Regions from separate parts of the Roseicyclus marinus genome, predicted to be linked through region 1. Evidence: riboswitches for the same ligand, from Rfam matches in the RefSeq annotation. Region 1 holds a riboswitch; the other holds the start of a gene.
The links. A riboswitch is a leader RNA that binds a small molecule or an ion and turns the genes downstream of it on or off. The one in region 1 is predicted to bind cobalamin.
Positions count from the first base shown of each region.

Region 1 (7,340 bases):
CTGAAATCGGGCGATGGCGGGCTTTTCGGTCGGCTCGAGGAAGAACTGGTCGCGCTCCGCGCCCATGGCATCGGGTTCGAGATCGTTCCGGGCATCGCCTCCCCCTTCGCCGCCGCCGCCGCCGCGGGCATCCCGCTCACCCGCCGCCTGACCGCGCGGCGCGTCCAGTTCGTGACCGGGCACGACGCAAGCGGGCAGCTTCCGCCGGACCTCAACCTCGACGCGCTGGCCGATCCCTTGGCCTGCACCGTCATCTTCATGGGCAAGCGCACCTTTCCGGCGCTGGCCGAGATGCTCATCGCGCGCGGCCTGCCCCCCGACACCCCCGCCATGCTGGCCGAATCCGTCGGCACCCCCGAGGCCCGGACCCGCCGCACGACCGTCGCAGCCCTTGCCGCCGACCTCGCCCACGGGATCGGCCCCAAGCCTGCGCTGATCTTCTACGGATCGCTTGCCCAAGCGGAGGGCTTGGTGTGACCGAGCTTTGGTTGATCGGCATCGGCACGGGCAATCCCGAACATGTCACCCTGGAGGCCCGCCGCGCGCTGCGGGACGCGGCCCTTGTCATGGTCCCGCGCAAGGGCCCCGACAAATCCGACCTTGCCGATCTGCGCCACCTGATCCTTGCCGCCTGCGACAGCCCCGCGCCGGTCGTCGAATTCGACATGCCCGTCCGCGACGACAGCCTGCCCTATGCGACGCGGGTCGCGCGCTGGCATGACGAGATCGCGCAGATCTGGGCCGCAGCGCTCGAAAAGGCGCAGCCCCAAGGCCCTGTGGCGCTTCTGGTCTGGGGCGATCCGGGTCTTTACGATTCCACCCTGCGCATCGCCGCGCGGCTCTCGCCAAAACCTGGCCTGCGCGTTATCCCCGGCATCACCGCGCTGCAGGCGCTCACCTCGGCCCATGCCATCCCGTTCAACACCGTGAACGGCGCGGTCACAATCACCACCGGCCGCCGCCTGCGCGACCACGGGCTTCCGCCGGGGGCCGATACGGTCGTGGTCATGCTCGACGGTGAATGCAGCTTTCGCCACCTCGACGCCCCGGACCTGCGGATCTGGTGGGGGGCCTATCTGGGGATGAAGAACCAGATCCTCGCCTCGGGCCCCCTGTCCGAAGCCACCCCCCGCATCCTCGAGATGCGGGCCCGGGCGCGCGCCGAACACGGCTGGATCATGGACACCTATCTCTTGCGGCGCGGCGACTGACCGGGACAGGCGCTACACGGCCTCCAGATGCCCCTTGGTCAGGTTGAAGGCACAGGGCGCGATCCGCTCGCGGAAGGCCGGATCATGCGACACGAGCAAGATGGCCTGCGGCAACCCGCTCAGGATCTCCACCAGCCGCGCCCAGTTCTCCGCATCCAGCGCATTGGTCGGCTCGTCGAGCAGCAGGACCTCCGGCTCCATCGCCAACACGGTCGCCAGCGTCACCAGCCGCTTCTCGCCCCCCGACAGGTGATGCGTGATCCGGTCGCGCAGATGCATCAGCCCCAGCCGCCCCAGCACGTCATCGACGATGCCCATCGCCTCCTCACGGCTCCGGCCAAGGTTCAACGGGCCAAAGGCAATGTCCTCGGCCACGGTCGGGCAGAACAGCTGATCATCGGCATCCTGGAACACCAATCCGACCCGGCGGCGCACCTCGATGAAATCGGCCTCCGCCTGCCTTGGCGCATCCAGCACCCGGACCTCGCCCGCCTGCGGCCTGAGCAGCCCCACGATGATCTTGAGCAGCGTCGATTTCCCCACGCCGTTCGGCCCGACCAGCGACAGCCGTTCCCCCGCCCCCAGCCGCAGCGACACGTCGCGCAGGATCGGCTCGGCGCGGGGATAGGCGAAATGGATGCCCCTCAGCTCGATCAGGCTCACAGGACCAGCTCCATCCCGACAAGCAGGCTCATCGCCAAAACGCTCCCCCCCGCGAAAACCGCATCAAGCCCCCGCAGCCTGTAATCGCGGTGCAGGTGTATCTGCCCCGTGAAGCCCCGGCATTTCATCGCGTCCATGATCCGTTCCGACCGTTCCACGGCGCGCACCAGCATCATGCCCACCAGGTATCCCATGCTGCGATAGGTATGCCGGTTCGTGCCGGGGCGAAAGCCGCGCACCTTCATCGCGACCCGCAGCCGCAGGTATTCCGCGCGCAGCACATCGATGTAGCGGATCGAGAACATCATCAGCTGCACCAGCCCCGCAGGCATCCGCAACGCGTAAAGCGCATGGCCCAGCACCACGGGCTCCATCGTGCCCACCAGCACCAGAAGCGCCAGCACGACGGCATTGGCCGTCAGCGCGATCTCGACGGCCAGCGCCACGCCCTGCCATGTCGCGTCAAAGCCCCAGAGCGTGAAAATCGCATCCCCCGGCACCGAAAAGGGCAAGATCGCAAGCGTGAACAGGATGAACCCGTCCATCGCCGCCATCCGCTTCAGCATCCGCCCCAGCGGCAGGCGCGATCCCAGCAACAGGGCCAACGACAGGCCGAAGGCCAGCGCCAGCACCGGCAGCGACGCGCAGGCCACCACGACCAGCGCGAACAGGCTCGCGGCCAGGATGCGCAACCGCGGATCGACATCACCCAGCCAGCCCGACAGCCTGCCCTCGGGGTCGAGCGCCACCTGTTGCGGGGACAGGACCTGCGCCATCGCTCAGCCCTTCAACTTGCGACGGGCGGCCAGGTAGAACCCCAGCCCGAACAGGCCCAGGATATAGCCGATCCCGCCCAGGATCGTCTGCAGGTCATTCTGGGTCCTGTAGGCCGTAAGCTCTTGGCGCAGCGGGCGGATTTCCTGCCGGATCATCGCGGCAAGCGCCGCGCGCTCCGCCTCGCCCAACACGGCACTCCCCTGTGCCTCCACAGCCCCGCCCGCCTCGGCCGTCACCGGATCGGGCGCGGCAAGCCCCATGATCGTGGCGACCTCATGGGCAGGCATCGACATCAGCGCCAGATGCCCCGCCCCAAGGTCCGAGCGAAAGACATGGATGACGGGCGCCGTCGGCGTATAAAGGAAAAACCCCTCCTCGTCGGTCGTCACTTCCGCCAGCCGGTTGCCATCGGCGTCGAACACCTCGACCAGCGCACCGGCAGCCATCTGGCCATCGGAAAACCCGATCTCCCCCTCGATCTGGCGCCCCGCCGCAAAGACCGAGGCGATGACATTATGCGCCTCTGCCGCCATCGGCAGGACACTCAGCGCCAGGCCCAGGAACATCCCCCTCACGTGCGCGCCCCCCGGATCGTCCGGAACAGGTCGGGCTTGACCTGGCAGGCCAGGTAGACCGCCGCCGCCGACAACAGCGCCTCGACCGCGACGATGGGCAGATGGGCAAAAAGCACGAAATGCGCCGCCGCCAGGAACGCATCGCCCGAAAACATCAGCGCCAGCGCCACCATCAGCGTCGTCCCCGCGATGGCCAGCGCCCCCCCGATCCCGGCCCAGATCGCCGCCATCACCGGCGAGCCGCGCGCGATCAAGGGCCCGAACACGATGCCCACCAGCACGGCGGGCAGGGCGATGTTCACCGTATTGACCCCCAGAACCGTGAACCCGCCATAACCAAAGAACACCGCCTGCAACAAAAGCCCCACAAAGAGCGCGGGAAAGGCGGCCCAGCCCAGCACAAGCCCCGCCAGACCGTTCAGGATCAGATGCACCGAGGACGGGCCGACCGGAACATGGATGAGCGAGGCCACGAAAAACGTCGCGGCCAGAACGCCCGCCGCCGGGATCTTTTCCAGCGGCAGCGCCTTCAGACCCAGCGCGACACCGCCCACGGCCAACGCCGCCCCCCCGATCACCACCTCGTTCGCAAGCGCCCCGTCGACGATATGCATCGCGTCACTCCAGCTCGCTCGCGTGGACCCAGATCACCGCGTCTTGCGACAATTCCTTGCCCTGGAACTCGGTCTCGACCCCCACGCCCAGCGCGGCAAACCCCCACCATCCCGCGCGCGGAATGCCAAAGGTGAAATAGCCGTTCACATCACTGATCGCGACCAGCGTGCCGCCTGCGGGCGGCGTGATCGTGGGCGGGGTCGTGGCGCTGCCCGCGATATCGGGGGCAGAGGCGATGTATTCGATCTCGATCTCGGCCCCGGCCACCGGCTCGCCCGCCGCCAGCACACGGCCCGTAAAGGTCGATCCGACCAGCACGTTGTAGGGCCGGTTCAAGGGCTGGATCTCGGCCGGCAGGCCCATGATGCTGTCCCAATCGCTGGGCAGGCCGTTGCGGCTCAGAAAAGACCGCGTGATCTGCTGTATATAGATATCCTCGCTTTCCTCGTAATAGGGCTCGGGCACCGTCACCAGAACATAATCGCCAGACCGCCGGATCGGCACGCTGCCCAGGAACGCCGCGCCGCTGTTCTCGGCCCCTTGGAAAACAACGGGTTGCAGAGTGTCCGACAGGTCCGTCCGCTCGCCGCGATGGATCATGTAGAATTCGCGCGGCAGGGCCAGATCCATGACCGGCCCGTTGTCGATCGGATGCCAGAAGATCAGCTTGACCGGGATTTCCCCGGTGCCCTGGAAAACGGCCTCTTCGGTATAGGTCAAAAGAAAATGCGCCGAAGCTGTCATCGGCAGGCTGGCGGCGGCGAACGCGGCCAGCAGGGTCTTTCCAAGATTCATCAACGTCCTCTTTCTCACGTGCGGCGGTCATGCCGCGCCTGGAAAGGACGGACGGGGAGATATGGCGGGAGCACGGCCCAAGACACGGACGCGCCCAAGCCAGACGCGTTTCCCCGGCGTCCAGATGGCCGCGCCCCGGCTGGGGCACGCATGACCGGCAGGTCTCCTGGCTCGCGGTTCTTCATTCTGGCTGGCCTTCCCGGATCGCTCCAGTGGCATCATCAGCCGAACTCGCCGCTCACAGTTGCGGGGACAGCCACGGATTCGGCATGCACGCATGCCCCACCGCGTTCCCTCTTGCCTCCAGCCCGGGAAGGGATGGAACCGATCACGCCACCGTCATGACGCATGGACGGGCCCGCCGTCAATACGCGCCATGGGTGTGCCGCGCGCGCCAACTCGCCTCATCCCACCCCATGACCTCAGACCAAGGTCCGAACACGGGTGATACCTTGCGCGGTGCAGCGCGCCTCTCATCGCGCCTAGCTTGGCCTCCAAAGGTCATCGGCCCCATCGGGCCGCGAACCGGGGACAGGACATGACAGATCATTTTCACGCGGCAAAACCGTCTTGCACGACGTGCCGGCACTGCACGCGCACCACGGGCGACAGGGCCTGCGCCGGGATGGCGCGCGTGGGTGCCGCGCCCTCCCGCCCCGAAAAACACGCCGCAGCCCTCGATGCCGCCCTGGGCCAGCTCCATGCCGAAGGCCGCTACCGCACCTTCATCGACATCGAACGCGACCGGGGGCATTTCCCCCATGCGACCTGGCGCAAGCAAAACGGCGACAGCGCCCCGATCACGGTCTGGTGCGGCAATGATTACCTCGGCATGGGCCAGCATCCCGCCGTTCTGGCCGCGATGCATGCAGCACTTGACGCGACCGGTGCGGGCTCGGGCGGCACGCGCAACATCTCGGGCACCACGGTGCACCACAAGGCGCTCGAGGCCGAACTGGCCGATCTGCATGGCAAGGAGGCGGCGCTTGTCTTCACCTCCGCCTATGTCGCCAATGACGCGACGCTCTCGACCCTGCCCAAGCTCCTGCCGGGGTTGATCATCTATTCGGACGAACTCAACCACGCCTCGATGATCGAGGGCATCCGCCGCAACGGCGGGGCCAAGCGCATCTTCCGCCACAACGACATGGACCACCTGCGCGCGCTCATCGCCGCCGACGATCCCGCCGCCCCCAAGCTCATCGCCTTCGAAAGCATCTATTCCATGGATGGCGATTTCGGACCCATCGCCGCGATCTGCGACATCGCCGATGAATTCGGCGCCCTGACCTATATCGACGAGGTCCATGCCGTCGGCATGTATGGCCCGCGTGGTGCCGGGGTCGCGGAACGCGACGGGCTGATGGACCGGATCGACATCATCAACGGCACGCTGGCCAAGGCCTATGGCGTGATGGGCGGCTATATCGCGGCCAGCGCGCGGATGTGCGACGCGATCCGCAGCTATGCCCCCGGCTTCATCTTCACGACCTCCCTTCCGCCCGCGATCGCGGCGGGGGCGGCGGCCTCGGTGGCGCATCTCAAGCGCGACCCCGAACTGCGCACGATGCACCAGGCCGCCGCCCGAATTCTCAAGACCCGGCTCAAGGGTCTGGGCCTGCCGATCCTCGACCACGGATCGCATATCGTACCGGTCATCGTGGGCGACCCGGTCCATACCAAGACCCTGTCCGACATGCTGCTGGACCGGCACGGGATCTACGTGCAGCCGATCAACTTCCCCACCGTGCCGCGCGGCACCGAACGGCTGCGCTTCACCCCCTCGCCGCTGCATGGGCGCGCCGAGATGGACAAGCTCGTGCGCGCGCTCGACGGCCTGTGGTCGCAATGCGCGCTCAACCGCACCGCGCTCTGCGCCTGACCCTCCCCCAGCCCGGAGACACGGCCATGGCATGGATGAAATACCTCGCACTTCCGGCGCTGGCGCTTCTTGCGGCCCCTGTCGCGCTCGGGCCCCTGACCGCGACCGAACTGGGCGGCGGCCGCCACGCGATCGGCCCCGTTCCCGTCACCGTGGATCACGCCGCCACCGATGCGCTCAGCGATCTCTTGCCGGCTTTCGGCCGCATCGCCCCCGCTGACATCCTGCATGTGCCCATGCCCCCCGCGCAGGCACCCGTCCGCTGGATGGACCTGCGCCCCGGCGATCTCGTGCAGGCCGGACAGGTCCTCGCCCGCCTCGACACCGAAGATGCCGCCCGCCAGCTCGCCCTCGCCCACGAGGACCTGCGCGCGGCCCTTGCCGATGTGCGCGTCGCCCGGTCGCAACTGACCCAGGCCGAAACTGATCTCGAGCAGCGCCTCGCGGCCTTCGACATGCTCGTCCAGCTGGCCCAGACCGGGGCCTCCTCGGCGGGACAGCGCCATGATGCCGAACGCGCCCGCGACCGGGCATCGCTCGACGTGGAAGCGGCCCATGCGCGCCTCGACATGGCCATGGCCCAGGCCGAGCGCATGCGCGTGCGCCTTGCCGCCGCCGAACGGCACCTGGCCGGGATGGTCATCACCGCGCCCGCCGATGGCCGCGTCCTGCAGGTCGCGATGGAACCGGGCGCGACCCCGCCCGCGGGCACCCCCCTTCTGAGCATCGCCGTCGCGGACCGGATGCAGGCGGTGCTGCAGGTCACGCCCGATGCCCTGTCGCGCATCGCTCCCGGTGACGCGGCCCGGATCTGGCTGCCCG
Region 1 is NZ_AP027266.1:905,883-913,222, reverse strand. Features, by position in the region: gene cobA (uroporphyrinogen-III C-methyltransferase) at 1-477, shown strand, start outside; gene cobF (precorrin-6A synthase (deacetylating)) at 474-1,211, shown strand; gene AABA51_RS04380 (energy-coupling factor ABC transporter ATP-binding protein) at 1,224-1,874, opposite strand; gene cbiQ (cobalt ECF transporter T component CbiQ) at 1,871-2,650, opposite strand; gene AABA51_RS04370 (cobalt ABC transporter permease) at 2,654-3,217, opposite strand; gene cbiM (cobalt transporter CbiM) at 3,223-3,840, opposite strand; gene AABA51_RS04360 (DUF4198 domain-containing protein) at 3,845-4,636, opposite strand; cobalamin riboswitch at 4,776-4,980, opposite strand; gene hemA (5-aminolevulinate synthase) at 5,262-6,518, shown strand; gene AABA51_RS04350 (efflux RND transporter periplasmic adaptor subunit) at 6,545-7,340, shown strand, end outside.

Region 2 (7,340 bases), 150 kb from region 1:
CACATGCTGTTCGGCAATGTCTCCTCCCCGCCCAATGCCTGGGACCTGGAGCGCGGCAAGCGGCCGGGCGACATGGCGACCTACCGCGAATTCATCAAGCTGACGCAGTATTTCAACTGCATCCATTTCGCGGGCGGCTATCCGGTCGAACCCATCGATGTGCATGCGGGCGTGCGCCATCTCGATTGCCTGTTCGACAAGCTGACCCTCACCGACAAGGCGGTCCATGCCTATTCGCTCGGCCCCGAACGGGTCGAGGATGTGATGGAGATGGTCCGCATCGCGGGCGGCCTGAGCCATGCGGAATTCGATGCCGCCCCTCGCATGTTCACCAACATCAATTCGGTCAGTCCGTTGAAGCACGACTGGCCGATGCTTGACGGCGCGATGCGGCTCGCCAGGCGCGGGCAACCGGTGGTCGTCACCCCCTTCACGCTGGCCGGCGCCATGGCCCCGGTCACGCTGTCGGGCGCCGTCATGCTGAGCCTGGCCGAGGCTTTGGCCGCCATCGCCCTCTTGCAGTGGATCGCACCGGGTTGCCCCGTGGCCATCGGCACCTTCACCTCCAATGTCGACATGAAATCGGGCGCGCCCGCCTTCGGCACGCCCGAATATATCCGCGCGACCCAGATGACGGGCCAGATGGCGCGGTTCTACGGCCTGCCCTTGCGCTCGTCTGGCGTTTGCGCGGCCAATGTCCCCGATGCGCAGGCGATGTGGGAGACGATGAATTCGCTCTGGGCTGCCGTCCAATCGGGGACCAACATGGTCTATCACGCGGCAGGGTGGCTGGAGGGCGGGCTGATCGCCTCGCCCGAGAAATTCGTCATGGATTGCGAGGTCTTGCAGCAATTCCAGCGCTATTTCGAGCCCTCGATCCTTGGCACGACCGAGGCCGATCTGGCGCTCGACGCCATCGCCGAGGTCGGGCCGGGTGGCCATTTCTTTGGCTGCCAGCACACGCAGGACCGCTACCAACAGGCCTTTTACGGCCCTTTCCTGTCGGATTGGCGCAATTACGAGGCATGGCAGGGCGCGGGGGGCCTGTGGACCGCCGAACGTGCGCATGGGCTCTACAAGAAGATCCTCGCCGAATTCGAGCCACCGCCGATGGACCCGGCCATCCACGAGGAACTGGCCGCCTTCGTCGCCCGCCGCAAGGCCGAGGGGGGCGCGCCGACCGATTTCTGAAGCTGCCGCAAATGCCCTGAAAACGCCCTGATTGCGCAAGGTTTCGTTTACGTCCCGCCCCCTATCCCTTTGGGGCGGGCGCTGTGACGGCTCCGCGACTGCAACGGGTGGATGGCATGCATGGCATGGTGAACCGCGCGCTTCAGGGGTTTCTGACTGCGACCTACGGACCCGGCGTCTGGGCCGAGGTTCGGGGACAGGCGGGCCTGCCCTTCGACGATTTCGAAGCGATGCTCGACTATCCTGACGCGATGACGCTGGCCTGTTTCGACGCCGCCTGCCACGTGCTGCACAAGCCGCCCAACGTGCTGCTGGAGGACATCGGGACTTGGCTGGTGACCGATCCGCACCTTGAACCGTTGCGCCGCCTGATGCGGTTTTCCGGTGCCGGTTTCGTCGATTTCCTCCATTCGCTCGAGGAATTGGGCGATCGCGGGCGGCTGGCGATGCCCGATCTGGACCTGCCGCAGATCGTGCTGGAACGCCGCGATGCGGCGACGTTCACGATCCACGCCCGCTGGTCGCTGCCGGGAATCGGGCCGATCCTGATGGGTTGCCTGCGCGCCATGGCCGATGATTACGGGGCGCTCGCGCTTTTGCGGCTCGACGGGCTTGATGGGGCGGTCGAACGGCTCGAGGTGCAGTTGCTCGACCCGGCCTTTTCGACTGGGCGCCGCTTCGATCCGGGGCGGGTGCGGGCATGATCGGCCTTCCGCCCAGCCTTGACCGGGTGATCGGCCTGTCGGGTGGTGCGCTCGACGTGCTGATGCCGATGCATCTTTGGGCCGATCCCGAGGGGCGCGTGGTGCAGGCGGGCCCCACCCTGACCAAGATGGCGCGGCGCGGCCCGCTGGCGGGCCTGCCGCTCTTTCGGCTGATCGAATTGCGCCGACCGTCGCGGGTCGCCACGATGCCGGGGCTCGAGGCGCTGGCCGGTCAACGCCTCGGGCTTGTCCTGCGCAATGCGCCCGACCTGCCGCTGCGCGGGGCGCTGACCACGCTGCCTGCGGGAACCGGCCTGATCCTCGACATTTCGCTGGGCCTGTCCTTTGCCCGCGCGGTTTCGGAATTCGGCCTGACGCTCAACGATTTCTCGCCCTGTGACCAGACTGTCGAACTGCTCTACCTGCACGAGGCCAACAGCGCGACGATGGCGCTGTCGCGCCACCTGTCCCAACGCCTCGACGCCGCCCGTGCCGAGGCCGAGGCGCAGGCCCTGAGCGATCCCCTGACCGGTCTGGCCAACCGCCGCGCGATGGATGCCGCCATCGCCCGCTGCCTTGACGACCCGACACAGGATTTCGGAATCATGCATCTCGACCTCGATTTGTTCAAACAGGTCAATGACAGTTTCGGACATGCCGCAGGCGATGCCGTCCTGGAACGCGTGGGCGCGATCTTGCGCCACCAGCTGCGGCAGCGCGATCTGGCGGGTCGTGTCGGCGGCGACGAATTCCTCGTGCTGCTCCGAGACTGCGCCGGGCGGGCCGAGATGGAACAGGTCGCAGCCCGCCTCATCGCCACGATCGAGGAACCCTTGCCCTTTCAGGATCATCTGTGCCGGGTCTCCGCCTCCATCGGGTTCGCGGCCAGCGTGGATTATCCCAAGCGGCCCGATCTGACCCGCCTACTGGCCGATGCCGATGCCGCGCTTTATGCCGCCAAACGCGCCGGGCGCCGGCGCTGGGCGGCGCATGTCCCGCCTGTCGCCCCGGCTGCCCGCCGCGCGGCGGATGGCGTGGCATATCCGCCGGGGGATTGAGCGGGGACACCGCGGCGCTATCTGGCCCTGATCCGTCGCAGCGCAGGCCCCCATGACCAGGTCCAACGATCTTCGCCCCCATCCCGTGCCCGCAGGCCGGTTCGCCCGCGCGCGCAGCATGGGCGGGCTGGCCACCGGCCTTGCGGGTGGCGTGGCGCTCAGCGGTGCGCAGGCGCTGTTGCGGGGTCAGCGCCCGCGCCTTGCCGATCTGGTCATGACGCCCGCCAACATCACCCGCCTGGCCGACCGCCTGTCCGAAATGCGCGGGGCGGCGATGAAACTCGGCCAGCTTCTGTCGATGGAGGCGGGCGATCTTTTGCCGCCCGAGCTGGAGGCGATCCTGTCGCGGCTCCGCGCGCAGGCCCATGTGATGCCGCCGCAGCAGTTGAAGCAGGTGCTACAAACCGCCTACGGCCCAGATTTCCGCAAGCTTTTCCGCAGTTTCGACACGACGCCACTTGCCGCCGCCTCCATCGGGCAGGTTCACCGCGCCACGACCCCCGAGGGCGAAACGCTGGCCGTGAAACTGCAATATCCCGGCGTCCGCGAGGCCATCGACAGCGATCTCGACAATGTCGCGGCGCTGATCCGCTGGTCCGGTCTCTGGCCCGCCGAACTCGACCTCAAACCCCTGATGGCCGAGGCGCGCGTCCAACTCCACGAAGAAGCCGATTACGCCCGCGAAGGCGCGGCGCTGGCGCGCTTCGGCGCGCTTCTGGCAGGTGATGCGCGCTTCGTCGTGCCCCGGCTCGACGACAGCCGCACCCGCCCGGCAGCGCTTGCCATGAGCTTTGAACGCTCCGAACCCATCGAAACGCTGGCCCATGCCTCGCCCGCGATCCGCGACCGGGCGGTCAGCGCGCTACTGGAGCTGTGCCTGCGCGAATTGTTCGAGTTTCGCCTGATGCAGACGGACCCGAATTTCGCCAATTACCGCTGGCGGCCCGACACGGGTCAGATCGTGCTTCTGGATTTCGGCGCCACGCGCGAGATTTCCTCGCCCGTGGCCGAGGCCTATCGCACCCTTCTGCGCGCGGGCCTTGACCATGACCAACCCGGCGTTCTGGCCGCGCTCGAGGGGATCGGGTTCATCAAGCCGGGCCTGTCAGACATGCATCGCCAGACCATCCTCGACATGTCCGAGATGGGCTTCACGCTGTTGCGCGGGCCGGGGCCCTTCGATTTCCGGGGCAATGATTTCGCCGACCGCCTACGGAAACGCGGGATGGAGATCGGCGGCGAGCGCGAATTGTGGCACCTGCCGCCGCCCGAAACCCTTTTCCTGCAACGCAAGATCGGGGGTCTGTATCTGCTCGCCACGCGACTGGGCGCGACGGTTGATGTCGCGGCCCTTGTGCGGTCCTTCGCCTAAAGCGACAGCCGCCGCGTCCGCGCGCCGCCGCGCCTGCGGGGTAGGGGCAGGGACAGGTCAAGCGGTGTCAGCGGCAAGGTCAGCGACGCGGCCAGCAGCGCGCAGAATTCCGCCACCGCGCCCGATGCCCCGGCATAGGGTTCGGCCAGCCGCAGTGCCGCAAGCGCCGTCTGCGGATAGGGGGCATCCCCGGGCAATCCGCCCAGCCATTGCATGTAGCCCAATTGCCCCAGCTCGCGCGCCCGCTCAGGCGCGGCCTCCGGTCCCTGGTGGCTCAAGAGCTGGATCAGCGTCTTTTCGGTCAGCATTGCGCCCTCCGCGCAAGGGGGCGAGTGCCGCAAAGGGCAGGCGTGAGGGGGCGCGGCGCGGGTCTGCTCGCATGTCGATCACTCCTGTCCGGACACCCCGCCCGGGTTTCGGTTCAAGGGCGATGGCAGGTCTCCTGGCTTGCGGGTCTGGGCTCGTCCGATCCTTCCCGGGCGGTCTTTTGCCCAGTGGTTCATCGGGGTCGCTCGCCGCTCACAGTTGCGGGGGCAGCCGCGGGTTTTCACCGCGTTCCCTTTTCAGACCGAAGGCATCGCCCCCGGTCACCATCACCACCATCAGACGCCGCCGCCGCGCGCCGGTCAAGCCATATCGCCGCGACAAAGCGCGGGGCGCGGGCGAGACCCGTCCCGGCCTCGCGCCTCAGGCTCCCGACAGGATCAGATCGGCCGCCCGCATCGCGGCCATGATCACGGGCGCATTCGTGTTGGCCGAGGTGATGTTGGGAAAGATCGAGGCATCGACCACGCGCAGCCGGTCCATCCCATGCACGCGCAAGGTCGGATCGACCACGCCGCCCGCCTCTTGCGGGGCCATGCGACAGGTGCCGCAGGGGTGATAGACCGTGCCCGCGCGGTCCCGCGCATCGGCAAGGATCGCGTCATCTTGCTGCCCGACAGGGCTGAACCCATGCGCCGCCACCGCCAGCTTGCGGAGCGGTTCCGCCTCCATCAGCTGGGCGATGAGCCGCCCGCCCGCGACCATGTCGTCCAGGTCGCGCGCGGTGGACAGCGAATTGGGCCGGATCGCGGGCTGGGCCGTCGGATCGGGGCTGGCTATGTCGATCCGCCCCCGGCTGGTCGGGCGGCAGGGATTGAACGAGATGATGAAGCCCGGCCATGGATCGGGCCGCAACAGCGGGCGCTTGTCGCGGTAGACGGTCGAATAGGACAAGGGGTTGAAGTAAAGCTGCATGTCGGCCTGCGCCAGATCGGGCCGCGACCGCACAAGCCCGCCCATCTGGTTCACGCTCAGGCTGAAGGGGCCGTCGCGGAACAGCGCATAGCGCAGCGCCGCCATCACCTGACCCTTTCGGCTGCCCATCACCTGGTTCAGCGTCGGTTCCTCGCAGCGATAGGTATAGGTGACGGCAAGATGATCTTGCAGCGCGCCTCCCACGCCCGGCGCGTCCAGCACCACGGGCAGGCCCATCCGCTGCAACAGATCGCCCGGTCCGATGCCCGACACTTGCAGAAGTTGCGGGGATTTCACCGCACCCGCCGACAAGATCACCTCGCCCCGGCATTCTGCCGTCATGATCTGGCCCCCGCGCCGATAGCGGATGCCGGTCGCGCGCCGCCCCTCCAGCATCAGGCCCAGAACCTCGGCCCCGGTGATGACCCGCAGGTTCGGCCGTTTCATGGCAGGCCGCAGGAATGCATCGGCCGCCGAATGCCGCCATCCCTTGCGGGTCGTGGTGCAATAGGGGCCTGCGCCCTCGCCGGTGACGGTGTCGCCCTCGGGCAATCCCAAGGCGCGGATCGCGTCGATGTAATGCCGTCCCAAGGGGTGGAATTCCGGCGAGCGGTCGCTGACCCAGAGCGGCCCGTTGCCCGTCCGTGTCCCATCCGCATGGATGCGCCGTTCGACGCGGGCGTAGACCTGCGCCACGTCCGCCGCGCCCCAGCCGGGGTTTCCGGCACTCGCCCAATCCTCGTAATCACCGGGCAGGCCACGGGCATAGACCATGGCATTGATCGAGGATGATCCGCCCAGACCCTTGCCGCGCGGCCAATACATGCGGCGGCCGTTCAGTTCCGGGTCCGGTTCCGAATGCATCCGCCAGTTCACGGATTTGCCATGAAACGTAAGGCCATAGCCGATCGGCACGCGGATGTCGGGCCGCCGGTCCGTGCCGCCGGCCTCGACCACCAGAACGCGCGCGCGCCCATCCGCGCTCAACCGTTCGGCCAGCACCGATCCGGCCGATCCCGCCCCGATTATGATGTAATCCCAGATGTCCAATCGCTCCTCCGACGCGCGGAAAATCGCAGGCTTGATGCCATCGGACAAACAATGGAAAACGGGGGAAAGGCCTAAATGGAATGGGGTCATTCATGCGACATCTCCCGCCCCCTGCCTGGCTGCGCAGTTTCGAGGCCGCAGCGCGTCTTGGCGGCTTCACCGCGGCCGCCGCCGAACTGGGCCTGACGCCCGCCGCCGTCAGCCAGCAGATCCGCAGCCTCGAGGCGCGGCTGGGCTATCCCTTGTTCCACCGCCTGCCGCGCGGCGTGGCGCTGACCGAACTGGGCCAATCCTATCTGCCCGCTGTCCGCCGCGCCTTCGAGGATCTGGCGAGCGCCACGGCGGGGCTTTTCGGTGTCGCCCAGGGCCGCCCCCTGGTGGTGCGCGCCCCGCCCAGTTTCGCGGTGCTCTGCCTTGCGCCGCGCATTTCCGCCTTTCGCGCGCTGCATCCGGGCATTCCCCTCAGGCTGTGCTCGTCGACATGGGCCGACACGGCGCCCGAGGATCGGGTCGATGTCGATATCCGCTACGGCGATGGGCGCTGGCCGGTCGAGGATGTCCGCCCGCTGACGGAACCGGGGTCGGTCGTCGTCGCCCCGCCGGGGATCGATTTCGGGCCTGACCCGCTCGCCGTGCTGGCCCCGATGCTGGGGCAGGGGGCGATCCACATCATCGGGTGCGACAGTTTCTGGGAAGGCTTTGCGCGGCTTCACGGTATCCCCGAAA
Region 2 is NZ_AP027266.1:758,954-766,293, forward strand. Features, by position in the region: gene AABA51_RS03710 (trimethylamine methyltransferase family protein) at 1-1,191, shown strand, start outside; gene AABA51_RS03715 (heme NO-binding domain-containing protein) at 1,275-1,895, shown strand; gene AABA51_RS03720 (GGDEF domain-containing protein) at 1,892-2,953, shown strand; gene AABA51_RS03725 (ABC1 kinase family protein) at 3,006-4,325, shown strand; gene AABA51_RS03730 (hypothetical protein) at 4,322-4,633, opposite strand; cobalamin riboswitch at 4,741-4,935, opposite strand; gene AABA51_RS03735 (GMC family oxidoreductase) at 5,013-6,614, opposite strand; gene AABA51_RS03740 (LysR substrate-binding domain-containing protein) at 6,707-7,340, shown strand, end outside.
Region 2: another riboswitch for cobalamin. It lies ahead of AABA51_RS03730 (hypothetical protein); the one in region 1 lies ahead of AABA51_RS04360 (DUF4198 domain-containing protein).